Linked DNA regions of Variovorax paradoxus. The protein of the gene in region 1 interacts with the protein of each later gene in a pairwise test. Links are inferred from orthologs where the notes say so. Each region holds a gene or a part of one and is shown on either strand. Other genes may lie near its edges.

Region 1 (4,822 bases):
TCGAGCGCGATGTCGGTCAGCGTGCTGCCCTGTTGCACGTAGCGCAGCAGGCTGCGCGCACGCTTCCAGGCGCGGAAGGCCCTGAAGGCCATGCCAGTCTCCTGCTTGAACAGATGCAGGAAGCGCGAGAAAGACAGGTGCACCGAGGCTGCGCACTCCTCGGCCGACATCGGCGTGGCGGGGTCGGCGTTGATGGCGTCGGCCACCTTGCGGATGCGCGCATCGAGCGCGCGCGGCGCCAGCGCTTCGCCGAAGAACATCGCGTCGAAGTCGAAGCCCTCGAAACTCATGCCGCGCGCCGAGGCCGCCAGCAGGTGCGCATGGGCCTCGCGCACGCGCTGCACGAAGGCCGGCGCCTCGACCGGGCCGCAATGCTGCAAAAAGGCCGGCATGCGCGCCGGATCGACCGACTCCGATTCGATCAGCAGGTTGAAGATCAGCGGATGCGCGCACTCCACCTGGTGCAGCACATGCGGCGGCACCACGATGAATTCACCGGTCATCCACGCCCCGCCGCCAATGCGGATGCGGTTCGGCGGCGCGCCGGCAGGCGACACGTACACGCCGTGCCCGCCCATCGTGCGCTCGGCGGCGGCGCCGAGCAGACCGGCATAGAACACGCGATGCGGCGTGAGCCACATCAGGCGTTCCCCCTGCCGTGCGGCGCCGCTCAACCTTGTGTGCGTTGGCGGCGTCGTCCTTGTTCGCTGCATGGTGTTTGTCTCCTGCATCGGTGGACTGCCACTGCGGGGTGGCGTCTTTGTTGGCTGGATCGTAGCGGCGCGAGCCGCCCGCGCGATATCGATTTGCGCGGGGACTTTCCCTAGGCCGGTGCCAGTGCGCGGCGCAGTTCGGCGGCGCAGAGCGCCACTGCCGTGTTGGCCTCGTCGAGTACCTTGCCCATGGTGATGAAGCCATGGATCTGGCGCTCGAAGCACACGTACACGGCATGGTTGCCGGCGGCGGTCAACGCCTCGGCATACGCGGCGCCTTCGTCGCGCAGCGGGTCGTAGCCGGCGGTGAGCACCAGCGCAGGCGGCAGCTTCGACAGGTCGGTGTGCAGCAGCGGCGAGGCGCGCCAGTCGAGGTCGTGCGCCGGGTCGGTGATGTAGTGGTCGTGGAAGTACGTCATCGTGTCGCTGGTCAGCAGGTAGCCCTGCCCGTTGGCCTGGTGTGACGGATGGCCACGGCGCATGTCGGTGGCCGGGTAGATCAGCAGCTGGAAGGCGATGGGCAGGTCGCCGGCATCGCGCGCGGCAATCGAGACCACCGCCGCGAGGTTGCCGCCAGCGCTGTCGCCGCCCACCGCGAGACGGCTCGCATCGAGCCCCAGCGCCGCGGCTTCGCGACGCACCCAGCGGGTGGCGGCCAGCGCGTCGTCGACGGCGGCGGGAAAGCGGTGCTCCGGGCCCATGCGGTAGTCGACCGCGACCACCGCACAGCCTGCGCCGTTGGCCAACTCGCGACACAGCACGTCATGTGTGTCGAGATCGCCGATGACCCAGCCACCGCCGTGGTAATACACCAGCACCGGCAGCGGGCCGGCGCCGGAACCGAGCGGGCGGTAGAGCCGCACCGGGATGGTGCCGTGCGGGCCGTCGGCGGCAAGGTCGCGCACCTCGGCCACTTCGGCCGGCAGCGGCTGCGTGGCGGCGCGGCGTTCACGGTAGAAGGCCCGCGCGTCGGCGGGCGACAGGGTGTGCGTCGGCGGAATGCCGCGCGCCTCGATGAAGTCGAGCAAGGCGCGAGCCTGGGGGTGCAGCATGGTGTCTCCGGTGGAACCGCTCGACCATGCCCGCGCCGTTGCGGCGCGGCTTGCGAAAACTGGCTATGCCTTGCGCGGCTTCACGCGCGAGGCGGCTTCCTTGGCGAGCTTGCGGGCGGTGTCGGTGTCGGCCGCATGCACCAGCGCCACGCCCATGCGGCGCTTGGTGAAGCTCTCGGGCTTGCCGAACAGGCGGATGTCGCTGCCGGGCACCTGCAGCGCCTCGGCCACGCCGTCGAAGGCGATGCCGGTGGCGTCCACGCCGCCGTAGATCACCGCGCTGGCACCCGGGCTCTTGAGCGAGGTGTCCACCGGCAGGCCGAGGATGGCGCGCGCATGCAGCTCGAACTCGTTCTGCCACTGCGTGGCCATGGTGACCATGCCGGTGTCGTGCGGGCGCGGGCTCACTTCGCTGAACCAGACTTCATCGCCCTTCACGAACAGCTCGACGCCGAACAGGCCCTGGCCACCCAGGTCGGCCGTCACGGCCTGTGCGATCTGCTGTGCCTTCTGCAGCGCAGCGGGCGCCATGGGGTGCGGCTGCCAGCTTTCCACGTAGTCGCCGCTCACCTGCACGTGGCCGATGGGGTCGCAGAACTGCGTCTGCACAGCGCCGCCGGCATCCTTGGCGCGCACGGTGAGCAACGTGATCTCGTAGTCGAAGTCGATGAAGCCCTCGACGATCACGCGGCCATGGCTCACTCGGCCGCCGGCCATGGCGTAGTCCCAGGCCTTCTGCACGTCGGCGGGGCCGTCGATCTTGCTCTGGCCCTTGCCGGAGCTGCTCATCACGGGCTTGACGATGCAGGGGTACCCGATGCCGCCATCGATGGCGGCTTGCAGCTCGGCCAGCGAGTCGCAGAACTTGTAGGGGCTGGTCGGCACGCCCAGCGTCTCGGCGGCCAGGCGGCGGATGCCTTCGCGGTCCATCGTGAGGCGGGCGGCGCGGGCCGTGGGAATCACGCGTACCACGCCGGCGTCTTCGAGCTGCTGCAGCATGGGCGTGGCGATGGCCTCGATCTCGGGCACCACCAGCGTGGGCTTCTCGGCCTCGATCAGCGCTTTCAGCTGCTCGGGATCGCTCATGGTGATGGTGCGGGCGTGGTGCGCCACCTGCTGGCCGGGGGCGTTCTCGTAGCGGTCGACGGCGATGGTCTCGACGCCGAGGCGCTGCAGGGCGATCAGCACCTCCTTGCCTAGTTCGCCGGAGCCCAAAAGCATCACGCGGGTTGCAGAAGGGGAAAGGGGGGTGCCAAGGGTGGTCATGGTCGGAGAGTCGAAAAGAGCGGGAAAACGAGCAGGGAAAAGCAACCGCCGCACTGTAAGCCACCGGCGGGTCGCCGGTGTCGCACGCGGCAACGGCGCGGCCGCGGGGCTGCTTCACAATCAATGTTTTGCCGTGGCGCCAGCCGCGCGCACCCCCTTTTTGTTTTCTTCAAGGAGTTCTCTCATGGCTATCCAGACTGTCGGCATCATCGGTGCCGGAACGATGGGCAACGGCATCGCGCAGGCCTGCGCTGTGGCCGGCGTGAATGTGGTGATGGTCGACATCGCCCAGGCGGCGGTCGACAAGGGCCTGGCCACGGTGTCGGGCAGCCTCGACCGCCTGATCAAGAAGGAAAAGCTCACCACCGAGCAGAAGGCCGCCGCGCTGGCGCTCATCAAGGGCTCGACCAACTACGAAGACCTGAAGAGCGCCCAACTGGTGATCGAGGCGGCCACCGAGAACCACGCGCTCAAGCTCAAGATCCTCAAGCAGGTCGACGACATGCTGGCGCCCGAAGTGATCATCGCGTCGAACACCTCGTCGATCTCGATCACGCAGCTGGCAGCCGCCACCTCGCGCCCCGACCGCTTCATCGGCATGCACTTCTTCAACCCGGTGCCGATGATGGCGCTGGTGGAGCTGATCCGCGGCTACCTCACGAGCGACGCCACGCACGATGCAGTGAAGGCATTGGCCGAGACGCTCGGCAAGTCGCCGATCACGGTGAAGAACGCGCCGGGCTTCGTGGTCAACCGCATCCTGGTGCCGATGATCAACGAGGCCTTCTTCGTGCTGGCCGAGGGCATCGCCACGGCGGAAGACATCGACGCCGGCATGAAGCTGGGCTGCAACCAGCCCATCGGCCCGCTGGCGCTGGCCGACATGATCGGCCTGGACGTGTGCCTGGCCGTGATGGAGGTGTACCTGGAGCAGTTCGGCGATTCCAAGTACCGCCCCTGCCCGCTGCTGAAGGAAATGGTCGCGGCCGGCCAGTTGGGCCGCAAGACGGGCCGCGGCGTGTACACCTACTGATCCGCAGAGCCACAACAAAAACACGGAGACAAGACCGATGACTGCGACCCCCACCAACCCGCCCGCAGAAGGCTGCATCGACACTCAGGTGCTCGACCATGTGCTGCTGATCGGCATCAACCGCCCTGCCAAGCGCAACGGCTGGACGCCGCCGATGTTCAAGCAGCTGGCCGAGGCCTACACCCGGCTCGACGACGACCCGAACCTGCGCGTGGGCGTGCTGCATGCCTTCGGCGACCACTTCACGGCAGGCCTCGACCTGCCGGCGGTCACCGAGTACATGAAGCGCGGCGAGAAGGCCATTCCGGCCGGCATGGTGGAGCCGCACGACTTCGGCCTGCCTGATTACCGCCGCCGCACCAAGCCGATGGTGGTGGCGGTGAAGGGCATCTGCTTCACGGTAGGCATCGAGCTGATGCTGGGCGCTGACATCGTTGTCGCGGCCGACAACTGCCGCTTCTCGCAGATGGAAGTGCAGCGCGGCATCATGGCCACGGGCGGCGCCACGCTGCGCATGGCCGAGCGCGCGGGCGTGGGCAACGCGATGCTGCACCTGCTGACGGCGGATGAGTTCGACAGCGCCGAGGCCTATCGCCTGAACTTCGTGCAGAAGGTGGTGCCGGCAGGGCAGGAGCTCGATGCGGCGCTGGCCATTGCGCAGCGCATCGCAGCCCAGGCGCCGCTGGCAGTGGTGGCCACGCGGCTCAACGTGATCAAGGCGGTCGAGCAGGGGCCGCTGGCTGCGGTGTCGGAGTTCA
Region 2 (3,834 bases), 4.7 Mb from region 1 along the record:
GGCGTTTTTGATGAGGGAACGACGATCCATTGATAGCTCTCCGAGTTCTTGGAAAAACAAAACGCGGCTTGTGACCGCGTTGGGGACTTTTGTCTAAGTCCGGACGATTGTAAAAACGCGCTTACAGCCGCCGGCAGGGGTTTACCCTGCGCTCGAAACGAAGCGCTCGCGGATCGATGCCTCGATGCCGATCGCGTCCAGTCCGATCGACGCCAGCAGCTTGGCCGGATCGCCGTGTTCGATGAAGCGATCGGGCAAGCCGAGTTGCAGCACCGGCTTCTGCACGTTGGCGGCTTGCAGTGCTTCGAGCACCGCACTGCCCGCGCCGCCCATGATGGCGCCCTCTTCCAGCGTGACGATGGCATCGTGCGTGCCCGCGACCTTCAGCAGCAACTCGACGTCGATCGGCTTGGCCCAGCGCATGTTGACCACCGTGGCGTCGAGCGACTCGGCGGCGGTGAGCGCGGGGTACAGCAGCGTGCCGAAGGCGAGGATGGCGATGCGCTTGCCTTCGCGGCGGATCTCGCCCTTGCCGAAGGGCAAGGATTCGAGCGTGAGGTGCGGCGTGACACCCGCGCCCGCGCCGCGCGGATAGCGCACGGCCACCGGGTGGTTCTGCTCGTAGGCGCTCGACAGCAGCTCGCGGCACTCGCGTTCGTCGGCCGGGCAGGCGATGCTCATGTTCGGAATGCAGCGCAGGAACGGAATGTCGTACGCACCCGCGTGCGTCGCGCCGTCGGCACCCACGAGGCCCGCGCGGTCGAGCGCGAACACCACCGGCAGGTTCTGGATCGCCACGTCGTGGATCAGCTGGTCGTACGCGCGCTGCAGGAAGGTCGAGTAGATCGCGACCACCGGCTTCAGCCCCTCGCAGGCCAGGCCGGCCGCGAAGGTCACGGCGTGCTGCTCGGCGATGCCGACGTCGTAGTAGCGATCGGGAAAGCGCTTCTCGAATTCAACGAGGCCCGAGCCTTCGCGCATCGCGGGCGTGATGCCCACGAGGCGGCCGTCGTGCGCGGCGGTGTCGCACAGCCACTGGCCGAACACCTGCGTGAAGGTCTGCTTGGCAACCGCGGCGGACTTGACCAACCCCACCTGCGGATCGAACTTGCCAGGGCCGTGATAGGCCACAGGGTCGGCCTCGGCCAGCTTGTAGCCCTGCCCCTTCTTCGTGACCACGTGCAGGAACTGCGGGCCTTCGAGGTGCTTGAGATTCTCGAGCGTGGGCACCAGCGAGTCGATGTCGTGGCCGTCGATCGGGCCCACGTAGTTGAAGCCGAACTGCTCGAACAGCGTGGCCGGCACGACCATGCCCTTGGCATGCTGCTCCAGGCGCTTGGCCAGCTCGAACAGCGGCGGCGCGTTGCGCAGCATGCTCTTGCCGACGTTCTTGGCGGCGGCGTAGAAGTTGCCGCTCATCAGCTGCGCGAGGTAGCGGTTGAGCGCGCCCACCGGCGGGCTGATCGACATGTCGTTGTCGTTCAGGATCACGAGCAGCTTGCAGTCGCACACGCCCGCGTTGTTCAGCGCCTCGAAGGCCATGCCAGCCGTGAGCGCGCCGTCGCCGATGATGGCCACGGTGTGGCGGTCTTCGCCCTTCTGCTTGGCGGCCATGGCCATGCCGAGCGCGGCCGAGATGCTGGTCGACGAATGGGCCGTGCCAAAGGTGTCGTACTCGCTCTCGCTGCGTTGCGGAAAGCCCGAGATGCCGCCGATCTGCCGCAGCGTGGGCATGCGCTCGCGCCGGCCCGTGAGGATCTTGTGCGGGTAGGTCTGGTGGCCCACGTCCCACACCAGTCGGTCGTGCGGCGTGTTGAACACATGGTGCAGCGCGACCGTGAGTTCGACCGTGCCGAGATTGGAGCTCAGGTGGCCGCCGGTGCGCGAGACGTTGTCGAGCACGCTGGCGCGCACCTCATCGGACAGCTGGCGCAGCTGGGCCCGGTCGTATTTGCGGATCGGCGAGGGGTCGTGAAGTGTGGGAAGCAGCGGAGCCATGTGGGGGTTGTTCTTTTCTCTCAGCGGTCGCGGTCGACCACCATGTGGGCCAGCGCGCGCAGGGCTGCGGTATCCGCCAGGCCGCTCTTTTCGAGGGCGGCGAGCGCATCGGCCAGCAGCTGGCGGGCCTGGGCGCGCGCGCCGTCGAGGCCGAGCAGCGACACATAGGTGGGCTTGTCGGCCGCGGCGTCCTTGCCGGCGGTCTTGCCCAGGGTCTGCGAATCGGCCGTGACGTCGAGGATGTCGTCGACCACCTGGAACGCGAGGCCGATGGCCGCGCCGTAGTCGCGCAGCGCGGCCAATGCCGCAGGAGTGACCGAACCGCAGGCGGCGCCCATCTCGACGCTGCCCTGCAGCAGCGCGCCAGTCTTCAGGCGGTGCATTTCGCGCAGCTGCGTTTCGTCAAGCGCAATGCCGACGCTGGCCAGGTCGATGGCCTGGCCGCCGGCCATGCCCTGGCTGCCCGCAGCGCGCGCGAGCAGGCGGCACAGCAGGGCCTGGGTGGCAGCGGGAATCTCGTCGCCAGCGGGCGTGAGCAGCTCGAAGGCCAGGGCCTGCAGCGCGTCTCCGGCCAGCAGGGCATCGGCCTCGCCGAATTTCACGTGAACGGTGGGCTTGCCGCGGCGCAGCACGTCGTTGTCCATGCACGGCAGGTCGTCGTGCACCAGCGAATAGGCGTGAATCAGTTCCGTAGCGCAGGCCGCACGCAGGGCGGCGGCGCGGTTGCCGCCGACGGCCTCGCTGGCGGCCAGCACCAGCAGGGGCCGCAGGCGCTTGCCGCCGTCGAGCACGGCATAGCGCATGGCGTCGCCCAGCAGCACGGGGGCGTCGACGCCGACCCAGCGCGACAGCGCCGCTTCGACATTCGCCAGGTGGGGGTCGCTCCAGCCGGCTAGCGTGCGGGCGTCCCAATGGCTGGATTTCAGCGCGGCGGCGCTCATTCAGGCGTCCAGACCTTCAGGCTGCCCGAATCGAGCACCTTGATCTGGTCTTCGACCGCCTGCAGCTTGTCGCGGCAGAAGGCGAGCAGCGCCGCGCCGCGCTGGTAGCTGACTAGCAGCTGGTCGAGGGGCAACTGGCCCGATTCGAGTTCCGCCACCAGTTGCTCCAGTTCCTGGAGCCCGGCTTCGTAACTGGCAGGCAGCGGGCCCGTATCGGGCGTTGCCGCCGGGCTGGACGAGGAAGGGGGGGGCACCTTGGGCATGCAAGCGAAACGTGGGTGAAATCGGGCATTTTAGGACTGGGATCGAAACAACTGGCGACCGCCGCCGGCCTGGGTGAAAAGCCGGGGGCACAAAAATGCCCCCCGGGTACAATGCGAACTTCTCTCGTTGACGACGTCAACACCCTCTCCGGGCCGCCGACTCTTCCTGGCGGCGCCTTCCGTTCTTTTCTTTTTTCTCCCTGTGGGGAGCTTGGTCAGGTCCTCCATGTCTGATTTAAGTCTTCAACTGCAGCAGGCCGCGAGCCAACTTCCAGTTTCCGCGTATTTCGACGAGGCGCTCTACGCCCGCGAAATGCAAAACCTTTTCGCGCGAGGGCCCCGCTACGTCGGCCATCGCCTGGCCGTGCCCGAAATGGGCGACTTCCACACCCTGCCGCAGGAGCATCAGGGCCGTGCGCTGGTCCATACGCCCAAGGGCGTAGAGCTGATTTCCAACGTCTGCCGCCACCGCCAGGCCCTGATCCTCCAGGGACGGGGCCAGCTCGACAACCAGGCCGGCGGCAACATCGTGTGCCCGCTGCACCGCTGGACCTATGCCGCGAGCGATTCGCGCACCACCGGCACGCTGATCGGCGCCCCGCATTTCGAGCAGGACCCCTGCCTGAACCTGC

The links.
Region 2: the proteins of purT (region 1) and NWF24_RS22920 interact in binary tests that used the Escherichia coli proteins (3 or more experiments, as listed by UniProt). The link is inferred for Variovorax paradoxus from one-to-one orthologs.

Annotation. Positions count from the first base shown.
Region 1 is NZ_CP102931.1:154,187-159,008, reverse strand. What follows is about bases 931-3,794. They hold purT (formate-dependent phosphoribosylglycinamide formyltransferase), read right to left. Parts: upstream 3,032-3,794; coding sequence 1,829-3,031; downstream 931-1,828. Other genes in these bases: NWF24_RS00660 (3-hydroxybutyryl-CoA dehydrogenase), read left to right, coding at 3,216-3,794; NWF24_RS00670 (alpha/beta hydrolase), read right to left, coding at 931-1,765. In the rest of the region: NWF24_RS00675 (helix-turn-helix domain-containing protein), read right to left, coding at 1-713; more of NWF24_RS00670, read right to left, coding at 824-930; more of NWF24_RS00660, read left to right, coding at 3,795-4,064; NWF24_RS00655 (crotonase/enoyl-CoA hydratase family protein), read left to right, coding at 4,102-4,822. UniProt on the Escherichia coli protein: Involved in the de novo purine biosynthesis. Catalyzes the transfer of formate to 5-phospho-ribosyl-glycinamide (GAR), producing 5-phospho-ribosyl-N-formylglycinamide (FGAR). Formate is provided by PurU via hydrolysis of 10-formyl-tetrahydrofolate.
Region 2 is NZ_CP102931.1:4,843,952-4,847,785, forward strand. The notes cover bases 980-3,834. They hold NWF24_RS22920 (polyprenyl synthetase family protein), read right to left. Parts: upstream 2,940-3,834; coding sequence 2,019-2,939; downstream 980-2,018. Other genes in these bases: dxs (1-deoxy-D-xylulose-5-phosphate synthase), read right to left, coding at 980-1,998; xseB (exodeoxyribonuclease VII small subunit), read right to left, coding at 2,936-3,202; NWF24_RS22930 (aromatic ring-hydroxylating oxygenase subunit alpha), read left to right, coding at 3,429-3,834. Outside these bases: NWF24_RS22910 (TRAP transporter substrate-binding protein), read right to left, coding at 1-30; more of dxs, read right to left, coding at 142-979.